4 regions of the Streptomyces sp. FIT100 genome follow, and region 4 is predicted to be linked to each of the others. Evidence: riboswitches for the same ligand, from Rfam matches in the RefSeq annotation. Region 4 holds a riboswitch; each other region holds the start of a gene.
The links. A riboswitch is a leader RNA that binds a small molecule or an ion and turns the genes downstream of it on or off. The one in region 4 is predicted to bind cobalamin.
Positions count from the first base shown of each region.

Region 1: linked by a shared signal. The riboswitch ahead of cobN (cobaltochelatase subunit CobN) and the one ahead of metE (5-methyltetrahydropteroyltriglutamate--homocysteine S-methyltransferase) in region 4 are both predicted to bind cobalamin.
Region 2: linked by a shared signal. The riboswitch ahead of KK483_RS06895 (cobalamin biosynthesis protein) and the one ahead of metE (5-methyltetrahydropteroyltriglutamate--homocysteine S-methyltransferase) in region 4 are both predicted to bind cobalamin.
Region 3: linked by a shared signal. The riboswitch ahead of KK483_RS01450 ((2Fe-2S) ferredoxin domain-containing protein) and the one ahead of metE (5-methyltetrahydropteroyltriglutamate--homocysteine S-methyltransferase) in region 4 are both predicted to bind cobalamin.

Region 1 covers NZ_CP075715.1:4,120,489-4,123,892, forward strand. Annotated here, with positions in the region: gene KK483_RS18505 (cobalamin biosynthesis protein CobG) at 1-1,169, opposite strand, end outside; cobalamin riboswitch at 1,203-1,334, shown strand; gene cobN (cobaltochelatase subunit CobN) at 1,371-3,404, shown strand, end outside.
Region 2 covers NZ_CP075715.1:1,589,326-1,592,729, reverse strand. Annotated here, with positions in the region: gene KK483_RS06900 (cobyric acid synthase) at 1-967, opposite strand, end outside; gene KK483_RS06895 (cobalamin biosynthesis protein) at 964-1,929, opposite strand; cobalamin riboswitch at 1,964-2,117, opposite strand; gene KK483_RS06890 (hypothetical protein) at 2,247-2,477, opposite strand; gene KK483_RS06885 (inorganic phosphate transporter) at 2,490-3,404, opposite strand, start outside.
Region 3 covers NZ_CP075715.1:372,389-375,792, forward strand. Annotated here, with positions in the region: gene KK483_RS01440 (iron ABC transporter permease) at 1-323, opposite strand, end outside; gene KK483_RS01445 (ABC transporter substrate-binding protein) at 464-1,459, opposite strand; gene KK483_RS01450 ((2Fe-2S) ferredoxin domain-containing protein) at 1,591-1,980, opposite strand; cobalamin riboswitch at 2,020-2,210, opposite strand; partial or broken gene KK483_RS01455 (short-chain fatty acyl-CoA regulator family protein) at 2,349-2,679, opposite strand; partial or broken gene KK483_RS01460 (3-hydroxyacyl-CoA dehydrogenase family protein) at 2,677-2,920, shown strand; gene KK483_RS01465 (iron ABC transporter permease) at 3,020-3,404, opposite strand, start outside.
Region 4 covers NZ_CP075715.1:6,217,785-6,221,188, reverse strand. Annotated here, with positions in the region: gene rpsR (30S ribosomal protein S18) at 59-295, shown strand; gene KK483_RS28000 (aldo/keto reductase) at 381-1,220, shown strand; cobalamin riboswitch at 1,448-1,629, shown strand; gene metE (5-methyltetrahydropteroyltriglutamate--homocysteine S-methyltransferase) at 1,818-3,404, shown strand, end outside.

The sequences.
Region 1 (3,404 bases), 2.1 Mb from region 4:
TCCTCCGCAGCCTCGGGCTCGGCGAAGCCCGGCACGACGACCCCGCGCCACGGGGTGAACCGCACTTCGCCCGCGGGCGCGGGGAGCAAGGCGCGGAGCTGCGCGGCGGTGAGGCGCCCGAGGGGCGCGGCGGCGACCGGGGCCCATGCGCCGGGCCCCTCGACGATCCCGGGCGGCGGGCCTGCGGTGGGTTCTGTCCCCACCCGGCCCTTTCCCGCAACTGGGGGGGCAAGCCCCCAGCCCTCCGTACGGCCTCCGGCCGTGTCCTCGAACTCCCCCAGAGCTTCGCCTGGGAGGTGCCCCCAACGGGCTGGAAATGCGGGGCGCAGCCCCGGTTTCCAGCCTCGCTGGGGGTCCCCCCACGCCGCAGGGCGTAGGGGGAGTTTGAGGCGCGGGGGTGCGGGGGCGGAGCCCCCGCCGTCGGGGTCTGGGGGCGAAGCCCCCGGTTCGGGAAGGGGCGGGGTGGGGAAAAGCTCGCCGCAGGCGCCCGCCAACCCCGCTCCCCCGTCCGGCAGGTCCCGGACGCGCCACGCACCGGTGCCGGCCGCCGCCGCCAGAAACGCCTCTGCCGCGGCGAGGGCCGCCCGGGCCGCAGCCGCGGCGGGGACGCGGAACCCCGCGCCCCCCACCCGCACCACCACCGTGTCCCCCGGCTCTGCGAGCAAGGTCACATCCGCGCCGAGCCCCGCCACATCGCCCCGCCCGTCGTCCAGCGCGAACAGGAAGCGGCCCGAGAGGTCCGCCGCCCGGGTGGTCGCGCACAGCAGCGCGTCCAGCTCGCGCGCCCACAACTGCACGTCGGCGCAACCGAGTCCGTCCAGTCCGGCGAGCGGGGACGCCACGATGTTGCGCACCCGCTCGTGGGTGTCGGAGGGCAGCAGTCCGGCTCCCCGCAGCAGTTCCGCGAGCTCCGCCCCGCAGTCGTCGCCGAGGCCGCGCAGTTCCACGTTGCCCCGGGAGGTGATGCTCACCGCACCGTCGCCCAGGCGCTCCGCCGCGTCGGCCAGCGTCATCAGCTGACGTGATGTCAACAAGCCTGCGGGCAGCCGGAGTCGGGCCAGTCGCCCGTCGTCCGCCGCGTGCAGCCGCAGCGCGCCCGGGCAGGCGTCGCCCCGGTCCCGTATGCGAGGTTCGCCCGGGTCCGCCGGGGTTGAGGGTATGGGCGGCATGGCGGCGAGCATACTGCCGCCCAGGTGAGCCTCTACTATGCAGACGGCACAGGGTCCCAGGACCCTAGGGAGGAAGCCCGGTGAGATTCCGGCGCGGTCCCGCCACTGTGAGCCAGGTCCTCAACGGCCTGGTGAGTCAGGAACTCCCGCCGACCACGACCACCCGGGGCGCGGAAACCCCGAGGAAGGCCTGCGCACGCGATGACGCACGCGACGATCCTGCTGCTGTCGACCTCCGACACCGACCTGCTCAGCGCCCGTGCCGCGCGGGGGCCGGTCCAGTACCGCTTCGCGAACCCTTCCCGCCTCCCGCTCGACGAGCTCCCGGGCCTGCTCGACGGCACCGACCTCGTCGTCGTCCGCCTCCTCGGCGGCATTCGCGCCTGGCAGGAGGGGATCGACGCGCTGCTCGCCCAGGAGCGGCCCGTCGTCGTGCTCACCGGCGAACAGGCCCCGGACGCCCAGCTGATGGAGGCGTCCACCGTCCCGATCGGCATCGCGGCCGAGGCACACGCCTACCTCGCCCACGGCGGCCCGGGCAATCTGGAGCAGCTCGCCCGGTTCCTCTCGGACACGGTCCTGCTGACGGGCCACGGCTTCGAGCCCCCGGCCCCTGCCCCCACCTGGGGCCCGCTGGAGCGCACCCCCGAGGCCACCACCGGCCCCGTCATCGCCGTGCTCTACTACCGCGCCCACCACATGAGCGGCAACACCGCCTTCGTCGGCGCCCTGTGCGACGCCATCGAGGAGGCCGGTGGCCGGGCCAGGCCGCTGTACGTGGCGTCCCTGCGCGCCCCCGAGCCCGAGCTCCTCGACCGGCTCCGCGACGCCGACGCCGTCGTCACCACCGTGCTCGCCGCGGGCGGCACCAGGCCCGCCGAGGCGCAGGCCGGCGGCGACGACGAGTCCTGGGACGCGGGCGCGCTCGCCGGGCTCGACGTGCCCGTGCTCCAGGCGCTGTGTCTGACGGGGTCGCGCAGCGCCTGGGAGGAGAGCGACGAGGGTCTGTCCCCGCTGGACGCCGCCAGCCAGGTCGCCGTACCCGAGTTCGACGGGCGCCTGATCACGGTCCCGTTCTCCTTCAAGGAGATCGACGAGGACGGCCTCCCGGCGTACGTCGCCGACCCCGAGCGCGCCGCCCGGGTCGCCGGGATCGCCGTACGCCACGCCCGGCTGCGGCACATCCCGAACGCGGAGAAGCGGATCGCGCTCGTCCTGTCCGCGTACCCGACGAAGCACTCCCGCATCGGCAACGCGGTCGGCCTCGACACCCCCGCGTCCGCCGTCGCGCTGCTGCGCCGACTCCTCGCCGAGGGCTACGACTTCGGTGCCGAGGAGGTCCCCGGCCTGGTCTCCGGCGACGGCGACGAGCTGATCCACGCGCTCATCGAGGCCGGCGGCCACGACCAGGACTGGCTCACCGAGGAGCAGCTCGCCCGCAACCCCGTCCGGGTCCCGGCCGCCGACTACAGGCGCTGGTACGCGACCCTGCCCGCCGCGTTGCGCGAGCACGTCGAGGAGCACTGGGGCCCCGCGCCCGGCGAGATGTTCCTGGACCGCTCCCGTACCGCCGAAGGCGACCCGGACGGCGACATCGTCCTGGCGGCCCTGCGGCGCGGCAACCTGCTGATCGTGATCCAGCCGCCGCGCGGCTTCGGCGAGAACCCGATCGCGATCTACCACGACCCGGACCTGCCGCCCTCGCACCACTACCTGGCCGCCTACCGCTGGATCGCGGCCCGGCAGGACGACGGGGGCTTCGGCGCCGACGCGATGATCCACCTCGGCAAGCACGGCAACCTGGAGTGGCTGCCCGGCAAGAACGCGGGCCTGTCCGCCGCCTGCGCCCCCGACGCCGCCCTCGGTGATCTGCCGCTGGTCTACCCGTTCCTGGTCAACGACCCCGGCGAGGGCACCCAGGCCAAGCGCCGGGTGCACGCCACGCTCATCGACCACCTCGTCCCGCCGATGGCCCGCGCCGACTCCTACGGCGACATCGCGCGCCTGGAGCAACTGCTCGACGAGTACGCGCAGATCTCCTCCATGGACCCGGCGAAGCTCCCCGCCATCCGCGCCCAGATCTGGACCCTGATCCAGGCGGCGAGGCTCGACCACGACCTCGGCATGGACGACCGCCCCGACGACGACGGCTTCGACGACTTCCTGCTCCACGTCGACGGCTGGCTGTGCGAGGTCAAGGACGCCCAGATCCGCGACGGTCTGCATGTGCTGGGC
Region 2 (3,404 bases), 4.6 Mb from region 4:
CGCGCGTGCCGGGCACCACCACCAGGTCCGCGTCGGCCAGTTCCTCGGGCCGGTCGACGAACCGCACCACTACGCCGGGTTCGGCCGCCAGCGCGTCCACGTCGGTGAAGTTGGACATCAGCGGTACGGCGCAGACCGCCACCCGCAGCACGTCCTCGCCGACCGGCGGCGCGACGACGGACTCCCTGACCGCGCCCCGCAGGGACACCCGGAGCCCGTCCTCCTCGTCGATGCCGAGGCCGTGCGCGAACGGCAGGACGCCGTAGGTCCGCCGCCCGGTCAGCCCGCGCAGCATGTCCAACCCGGGCTCCAGCAGCGTCACATCGCCGCGGAACTTGTTCACGAGGTAGCCCGCGACCAGCTCCTGGTCCTCCGGGGCGAGCAGTGCGGTCGTACCGAAGAACTGGGCGAAGACCCCACCCCTGTCGATGTCCCCGACCACAAGCACCGGGAAGCGCGCCGCCCGCGCGATGCCCATGTTGACGATGTCGGTGCGGCGCAGATTGATCTCGGCCGGGCTGCCGGCGCCCTCGCAGACGACGACGTCGTACGTGGCGCGCAGCTCTTCCAGGCACGCGACGACCGGTTCGAACAGCATCTGCTGCCGCGCCCCGTGCTGCATTTCCCCGGGGGACGACCCCCCAGGCCCCCCGAAGTACCCGCGCGCGCTCAGCTCGCCCACCGGCTTCCCCATCAGCACGACCTGGCTGGAGCGGTCGCTTCCGGGCTTGAGCAGCACGGGGTTCATGAGCGCCGAGGGCTCCACGCGGGCCGCCTGCGCCTGCATGGCCTGCGCCCGGCCGATCTCCGCGCCGTCGCGGGTCACAAAGGAATTGAGGGACATGTTCTGCCCCTTGAACGGCGCGACCTTCACCCCCCGGCGCACCAGCCACCGGCAGATCCCGGCCGTGACGACGCTCTTGCCCGCGTCCGATGTGGTCCCGGCGACCAGCAGTCCGCCGCTCATGTCCGCCTCCCCTCCAGGGCCCGCCCCAGCCGCCCGGCCACCAGCCGCGCACCCACGCAGGCAGCCAGCGTCAGGGCGGTGACGCGGCGCGACAGCCGCACCGCCCGTTCGATGTCGGCGACCTCGACGTCACGGCCGTGGTCCCCGTTCAGCACGGGCCGGTGCTCGACCCGTCCCGCGTACGCGAGCGTCCCGCCGAGCCGCACGCCGAGCGCCCCCGCGAACGACGCCTCCACCGGGCCCGCGTTGGGGCTCGGGTGCTTCGCGGCGTCGGCGCGCCAGGCCCGTACCGCACCGCGCGGATCGCCGCCGGCGACCGCGGCCAGTGCCGCCGTCAGACGGGCGCCCGGCCAGCCGGCCGTATCGTCGAGCCGCGCCGAGGCCCAGCCGAACCGCCGGTAGCGGGCCGACTTGTGGCCGACCATCGCGTCGAGGGTGTTGACGGCACGGAAGGCGACGAGGCCCGGCACCCCGCCGACCGCGCCCCAGACGAGCGCGCCGACGACCGCGTCCGAGGTGTTCTCGGCGACGGACTCGACGACCGCGCGGGCGATGCCGGCGCCGTCCAGGGACTGCGGGTCGCGCCCGCACAGATGCGGCAGCCGCTCGCGGGCGGCGTCGATGTCCCCGGCCGCCAGCGCCCCGCCGATCGCGCGGGCCTCGCGGCCCAGTGACGTACCGCCCACGACGGCCCAGGTGGCGGCCGCGGTCAGGGCGACGGACGCGGCGCGGGAGCGGCGCACGGAAGCGGTGGCCAGCGCACCCGCGGCCCATGCGCCCCCGGCGCATACAACGGTGTGCAGGGCGCCCCACCCCCGGTGGTCGCGCCAAAGGGCCCGCTCGACGACAGTGGCGGCCCGGCCGAAAGCGGCGACCGGATGCCCGCGGCGCGGATCGCCGAAGACCAGGTCGCCGGCAAGTCCGGCAGCGGCGCCGCAGGCAAACACCTGCTCGGCACGCATGTGCGTCCTCACTCAGGGTCCGCGCCCCGGCTCGACGTGACTGACCGGCGGGAGAGAGTTCCTGGCTCCGGGAGCGCTCCGTCGAAGGGGAGCGCTCCTGTGACAGTGGCGGGACCGCGCCGGATTCGCACCGGCTTCCTCTCTGCCGCCGTAAATGGCTCCGGAAGTCCACCACGGGCCGCGAACACCCGTCAACTCGCCCTTGACCTGCGACGGGAGAGTGTGCCGAGGCCCACACGCGGCCGTACGCGCCAGGGGCCGGACACACCCGGAGGTGTGCCCGGCCCCTGGGCCCCCGTGACGGGGACGCGCCGGTGTCAGGCGACGATCAGATGGATCCCGTACGCCACGGCCGCCGCGCACAGCGCGAAGCAGGCGTACGCGCCCGTGCGGGCGAGGACGGCGGAACCGCCCGAACCCCCCTGTGCGGAGGCGGCTTCCTGCTTGGAGAGGCCCACGATGCCCAGGGTGAACAGGCCCACCAGGGCGACGGTGACGGCGAGGCTCACGCCGAAGACGGAGCCGAGAGCTGCCCAGTCGATCTTCATGGTCTTCTCTCCTTACACCGTGGCGGCGGGTGCGGGTGCGTGCTCACCTGTGGCCGCGGGCGCGGCCGGGGCGGGGATGGTGACCTTGAGGCCGTCCGTCGCCCCGTCGGTCCCGGTCCCGGTTTCGGACCCGGCACCGGACCCGCCACGGGCACCGGTCGCGGCGGCCTCGTCGTCCGTGACGTTGGTGTGGTCGACCGGCTTGCGGCGCGAGAGCGACCAGATCGTGCCCGAGCCTGCGAGCAGCAGCAGCGCCACGGCGGCGATGCCCCAGGTGCCCTGGCCGGTGAGGAACTCGGCGGCGGCACCGACGAGTGCGGCGGCCGGCAGGGTCAGGCCCCACGCGACGAACATCCGGGTCGCGGTGGACCAGCGGACGACGCCGCCCTTGCGGCCGAGCCCCGCGCCCATCACGGCGCCGGAGCAGGACTGGGTGGTGGAGAGCGAGAAGCCCAGGTGCGAGGAGGCCAGGATGACGGTCGCGGCGCTGGTCTGGGCGGCGAAGCCCTGCTGCGGCTGGAGGTCGGTCAGGCCCTTGCCCATGGTGCGGATGATGCGCCAGCCGCCCAGGTACGTACCGAGGGCGATCGCGAGACCCGCGGAGACGATGACCCACATCGGCGGGTTCGAGCCCGGGGCGAGGACCCCGCCGGTGACCAGGGCCAGGGTGATGACACCCATCGTCTTCTGCGCGTCGTTGGTGCCGTGCGCGAGGGAGACGAGGCCGGCGGAGGCGATCTGGCCGGCCCGGTAGCCCTTGGACGTGGCCTTGTCGTCGGTCCTGCTGCCGATCCGGTAGGTCAGCCGGGTCGCGAGGAACGCGGCGAGGCCGGCGACGACCGGCGCGGCGACGGCCGGGATCAGCACCTTGGTGACGATGGTGCCGCCGTTGACCGCGGAGAAGCCCGCGGACATCACGGCGGCGCC
Region 3 (3,404 bases), 5.8 Mb from region 4:
GGGTTGCGTACCAGCGCCTGGAGCGCCATCCCGCAGACCGCCAGGCCCGCGCCCACGACACCGGCGAGCAGTACGCGGGGCAGCCGTACGTCGATGACGATCGTCTCGCGGACCGGGGTCCAGGTCGCATCGGCCAGCGCCGGATGCACCCGGTGCAGCAGGATGCCCCAGACCTCGTCGGCCGGGACGGCGATGGAACCGGCCGCGATCCCGAAGGTCGCCGCGACGGCGAGCAGTGCGCCCAGCAGCACGAGCACGAGCGGGTAGGGGATCCCGGGGCGCCGGGCGGCGGCCACTTCCGTTGTTCCGCTCGGACCCGTCACCCCGGCCGCGCCTGCCGCACCTCCCGCACCTCCCGCACCTCCCGCACCTGCCGCGTCCGTCGCATTCGCGGCATTCACGAGGTCCGCTGCATCCACCGTATCCACCGCACGGGTCCCGCCCACGGCGTCGGTCGCGCCGCTCACTTGAAGCGGTCCGGGTGGAGCTGGCGGGCCAGGGACTCCACGCCGGACGGCACCCGGACGCCCAGCACGGTGGACGACAGCGGCAGCACCGCGAACCGCTTGTTCTTGATGGCGGGTACGTCCTTCAGCGCCGGATTCGCCAGCAGGAACTTCTTCTTGTCCTCGACCGGCTGATCGCCGTAGTCGTAGATGACGACGACCTCGGGCGCACGCTCGGCCACCTGCTCGAACGACACGTCGCCGAACGCCTTGTCCAGGTCGGCGAAGAGGTTCACCCCGCCCGCCTGCTTGATCATCTCGTTGCCGATGCCCGCCCCGCCGGCCGTGAAGGCGGTCTTGTCGCCGCTGTCGTACACGAAGATCTTGACCGGCCTGACTCCGGCAAGCTTGTCGTTGACGGCGTCCAGCGTGCCGTGCACCTTCTTCACCTGCTGCTCGGCGCGGTCCGGTACGCCGAAGATCTTGGCCACGTTCCGGATCTCCTGGTCCACCATGGCCATCGTCACGGGACCGGACGGGCACTCCTCGATGTTCAGATAGGAGTGGACGCCCGCCTGGGAGAGGGCGTCGCGACTGCGGCCTTCCTTCTCGTCGAAGGTGCTGGCGAAGCCGCCGTAGGCGAAGTCGGGTTCGGCGGCCAGCAGGGTCTCGAAGGAGGGGTACTCCTTGGCGAGAGCCTTGATCCCGTCGTACGCGTCCTGGTACTCCGGGAGGATCCTGTCGTCGAGGTAGGCCGTGCCGACCATCGACTTCTCCAGCCCGAGGGCCAGCATGACCTCGGTCGCGTGCTGGTTGAGCGAGACCGCGCGCTGCGGAGGGCGCTGATAGGTGGTCTTCACACCGCAGTTGGACACCGTGACCGGGAACCCCTTGGGGGCGGGGGCCGCCGGCGCGGCGTTGTCGCGGGCTGCCGTGCCGCCGCAGCCGGACAGCAGCAGGGCCGCCGCGACCATGGCGGCGGACAGCAGGGAGATCGGGCGCTTGCCCATCATGTGGTGGGTCCTCTCACCGCAGGGTGGTCCGGGAAGTGGGCCGGAGACGGCCGGATTTCGGGAGTCCGGCCCGTGGTGACCGCGGCCTGTCGCGGCGGGCCGGGTCGAGGAAGGTCGGGTTCGGGGCCGGGTCAGCCGACGTCACGGAGCGGCCCGGACCGGGCGCGCCGCGGCGGCGTGAAGGCATAGAGGTCGAGGATGTCCGGCGGCGCGGCGACGCCGGGGCCGCCCGCCCGTACCCAGGTGACGATGTCCTCGGTCGCGGCAGGGTCGTTGACGAGGCCGAACCAGGCCGGCCGGCCACCGGCGGCGCGTCCTTCTGACGACGGCTGGACGACGACCACGTTCGCCTGGTCGCACACGTCGAGACAGTCGCTGATCCGGACCGGGGCGGCCTCGGCGAGGCGCGCGGTCTGCTCGGCGTGGTCGACGCCGGTCACCTTGGTGCTGCCGCAGCAGCAGTCCCGGCACACCACGACCCTGCACGGAACCCAACCGGCAGACGATGGCCCCACGGGCATCACGACAAGCCCTCCTCCCTGGGGAGATCCGCCCCAGTCACGTCGAGGAGGCGACCGCGTGAGTCTCCTGGCTCTCGGGTCAGTGCTCGTCCCGGCCTTCCCACCCGCATCCGGGCAGTGGTCTGTTCGGGATCCGCTCGCCGATCACAGTGGCGGGACCGCGCCGGATTCACACCGGCTTCCTCGTTCCGCCGTCGCCTTTTCGCGCAACATCATCGCAGAAAGACACGTCGTGTCATACGCCGGGGCCTGAACCGGCCGCGGAGAACCGCCGCACACGCCCCGCGGGCGCGCGCGACGCACGCTGCCGCTCACTCCCGCGCGCCCCGCGGGGACCCTCGCGGCGGCGGACAGGTCGGGGACGGGGGTCACGCCGAGCGGTCCGCCACCGGATACGGGACGAACGTGCTGCCGTTCTCGTCGATCCGCACCGGGCGGCCGAGCGGCGGCGCCGCCCCACTGCGGGCAGTCGAGGCGCTCGCAGACCCGGCACTCCATGCCGATGGGGGTGGCGGCGGACGCGTTGCCGAGGTCGAGGCCGTCGGACCAGACCAGGCGCGAGGCGTGGCGGAGCTCGCATCCCAGGCCGACGGCGAAGGTCTTGCCGGGTTCACCCCAGCCGCCACGGTGCCGGGTGAGCGTAGGGGCGGTCCACAAGTAGCACTGCCCGTACGGCATTTCCGCGACCTGGACGTGGAGTCCGGATTCGCCTCCGCGGCCGACGTGGACAGCGGCATGGGCTGGGCTGCGCCCGCCCCATGGGTCCGCTGAAGCTCGCGGACCTGATCGGTCCGGACACTGTGGCCTCGATGGCCGAGTCCCTGTACGACGAGTTCAAGGAACCTGTACGCACCGCCGCCGCTGCTCCAGCGGATGGTGGAGGCAGGGGCTGCTCGGCCGCAAGTGCGGCCGGGGCTTCCCCACGTACGACCGCGGCTGAGGAGCCGGCACGACCCCGGGACGGGTCCCGGGCCCCCGGTCGCGGGTCCTCGGGTCCACGGACCCACGGACCCACGGACCCGCGCTGGCCGCACGCGTCCTAGCGACGGCTGCGTACGAGCAGATGCAGGAAGTACGGCGTGCCGATCACGGCGGTCATCAGGCCGGCGCCGAGCTGGGCGGGCGCGATCACGATCCGGCCCAGCAGGTCCGCGACACAGACGAGCACGGCACCGAGGAGGACCGAGACCGGAACCACCCGGGCGTGCTGCCGGCCCACGAGGGCCCTGGCCGCGTGCGGTGCCACAAGCCCCACGAAGCCGATGGTGCCCGCGGCGGCCACGGCGGTGGCGCTGAGCAGGACGCTCAGTACGAGGAAGCCGAGGCGCCCCCGTGCCAGATCGAGGCCCAGGAGCCTCGGGGTGTCCTCGTCCAGCGACACGAGGTCGAGTTCGGTGTGCCGCGCGGCCGCGATGAGCAGGCCC
Region 4 (3,404 bases):
CGACACCTCTGACACCCCTGACACCCCTTCTGACCCCCGACACCGCCAAGGAGTTCCCGTGCCCCGCCGTCCCGATTCCCGCAAGCCGCAGAAGGCCCGCCCCAACCCGCTGGACGCGGCGGGCATCACCTACGTCGACTACAAGGACACCGATCTGCTGCGGAAGTTCATCTCCGACCGCGGCAAGATCCGCAGCCGCCGGGTCACCCACGTCACGGCCCGGCAGCAGCGGCAGCTCGCCGCGGCGATCAAGAACGCCCGGGAGATGGCCCTGCTGCCGTACGGCAGCCGTTAGCGCGCCTACGAGGCGGCAGATATGGCCGACGTCGTCAAGTGTGCTGTTAGCGTGACCTGTTGACCGAGGGGGGCGAACACAGCGCATGACGTCGACCACGTTCCACATCGGGAAGGACCTGCGCGTACGTAGGCTCGGGTTCGGGGCGATGCGCCTGCCGACCGAGCCCGGCCCCGCACGCGAGGCGGCCCTCGGCGTCGCCCGGCGAGCCGTCGAACTGGGCGTCACACTGATCGACACCGCGCACCTGTACGGCGCGGGCGCCAACGAGGAACTCCTTGCCGAGGCCCTGCATCCCTACCCGGAGGGGCTGCTCATCACCACCAAGGTCGGCGTCGCGCGATCGGGGCCCGCGGGCGAGTGGAAGGTCGACGGCCGGCCGGCAGTCCTGCGCGACCAGGTCGATCAGGCGCTGCGCCGACTGCGCGTCCAGCGGATCGAGCTGCTCCAGTTGCACCGTGTCGATCCGGAGACACCGCTCGCCGATCAGCTCGGCACGCTGGGGGAGCTCCGGGCCGAGGGCAAGATCGGCCGCATCGGACTCTCCGAGGTCACCGTGGCCGAACTCGACCAGGCACGGGGGTTCGTCGACGTCGCGAGCGTGCAGAACCGCTACAACCTCCTCGACCGCGAGCACGAGCCCGTGCTCGCGGCCTGTGAGGCGGCGGGAATCGCGTTCCTGCCCTGGCGCCCCGTCACCTGGGGAGAGTCGGGGGCGCAGGCCGAGATCGCCGCCGTGGCGGCCGAACTCGGCGCCACTCCCACGCAGGTCGCGCTCGCCTGGCTCCTCGGCCGCTCGCCGGTCATCCTCCCGATCCCGGGCACGGCCCGAACGGACCATCTGGAGGAGAACCTCGCCGCGGAGGGTCTCGCCCTGGGGCCGGCCCACCGCGACCGCCTCGACCGGCTGGCCGCACCGGCGTAGGGCTCTGTCCCCCCGTCACCCGAGTGGACACCGGGCTCGACCGTGTGGGCCCCGGCGAAGAGCCAGGCCGACGCACCGCCGGCAGCGTCCGGCAGGTGGCGGGTGTGTCGTCCGTGCGTGCGCAGGGTGCGTACGCCAGGTGCGTCCGTGCGTGCGCACAGGTGTGTCCTTGTGTCCGCCGGGTGTGTCCTTGTGTCCGCGCCGCCCTCTAAGCTGGCCGTTGCAGCTGGTTCGCCCTGTCCGCCAGGCAGGCGCGTCGCAAGAGGGAACCCGGTGGGAATCCGGGACTGCCCCGCAGCGGTGAGCGGGAACGACCGCCGTCATACGCACTGGACCGAAGGGTCCGGGAAGCGACGGCCAGTAGGTGTCTGCCCCTGGTGGACGAGCCCGCGAGTCCGAAGACCTGCCACTGCCCGCGCACGGCCGATCGTGTGCGGAGATCCCGGTGACCTCGAGGGCGGGTCGGCGACCACGGCGGGCGGGCTGCGCGCAAGGACTGCGCATGCCCCGCCCCGGCCGCGCCTTCGCGTCCCGACCCGTCCCGGGGTCGCAGGAGACATGCTCGCGAAGGAGAGTCTTGTGACCACCACGTCCGGCGTGACCACCGAGTCCGCCGCCGCCGCGGCACGGGCCACCGTGCACGGCTACCCCCGCCAGGGCCCGAACCGGGAACTGAAGAAGGCCGTCGAGGGCTACTGGAAGGGCCGCGTCACGGCCGGTGCCCTCCGGGAGACCGCAGCGGAGCTCCGCCGGTCCACCTGGCGGCAGTTGGCCGACGCCGGCATCCACGAGGTGCCGACCGGCGACTTCTCGTACTACGACCACGTCCTCGACACCAGCGTGATGGTCGGCGCGATCCCGGCCCGGCACCGGGCCGCCGTCGAAGCGGACGCGCTCGACGGCTACTTCGCGATGGCCCGCGGCACCCAGGACGCGGCGCCGCTGGAGATGACCAAGTGGTTCGACACCAACTACCACTACCTGGTCCCCGAAGTCGGCCCCGACACCGTCTTCACCGCCGACCCGGGCAAGCAGCTCGACGAGGTGCGGGAGGCCCTCGCGCTCGGCCTCGCCCCCCGCCCGGTGCTCGTCGGACCCGTCACCTACCTCCTGCTCGCCAAGCCCGCCCCCGCGGCCGACCCGGGCTTCGACCCGCTCACCCTCCTCGACCGGCTCCTGCCGGTGTACGCCTCGGTCCTCGCCGATCTACGGGCCGCCGGCGCCGAGTGGGTGCAGCTCGACGAGCCCGCCCTGGTGCAGGACCGCACACCGGCCGAACTGAACGCCGCGGCCCGCGCCTACCGCGAGCTGGGCGGCACGGGCGACCGGCCCAGGCTGCTCGTCGCCTCCTACTTCGACCGGCTGGGAGAGGCCCTTCCCGTGCTCGCGAAGGCACCGGTCGACGGTCTCGCCCTCGACTTCACCGGGCCCGCCGCGGCCAACCTCGACGACCTCGCCGCCGTCGGCGGACTGCCCGGCAAGCGGCTGGTCGCCGGCGTCGTCAGCGGGCGCAACGTGTGGCTCAACGACTACGAGAAGTCCCTGTCCACACTGGGCACCCTGCTCGGACTCGCCGACCGTGTCGATGTGTCCTCGTCCTGCTCGCTGCTCCACGTCCCGCTGGACGCCGCCGCCGAACGGGACATCGACCCGCAGGTCGCCCGCTGGCTCACCTTCGCCCGCCAGAAGACCGCCGAGGTCGTCACCCTGGCCCGCGCACTGGCGCAGGGCACCGACACCATCGCGGCGGAACTCGCCGCCAACCGCGCCGGTCTCGCCTCCCGGGCCGGATCCGCGCTCACCCACGACCCGTCGGTACGGGCCCGGGCGGCCGCGGTCACCGAGGCCGACGCCCGCCGCTCGCAGCCGTATCGGGAGCGGGCCGCCGCCCAGCGCGCGCACCTGCGGCTGCCGTTGCTGCCGACGACCACGATCGGCTCCTTCCCCCAGACCCCGGAGCTGCGCGCGGCCCGCGCCGGTCTGCGCGCCGGAACGGTCGGCGCCGACGCGTACGAGCGGCGCATCGAGGCAGAGATCCGCGAGGTCGTCGCCTTCCAGGAGAAGGCCGGTCTCGACGTGCTCGTGCACGGCGAGCCCGAACGCAACGACATGGTGCAGTACTTCGCCGAACAGCTCACCGGCTACCTGGCGACACAGCACGGCTGGGTCCAGTCCTACGGCACC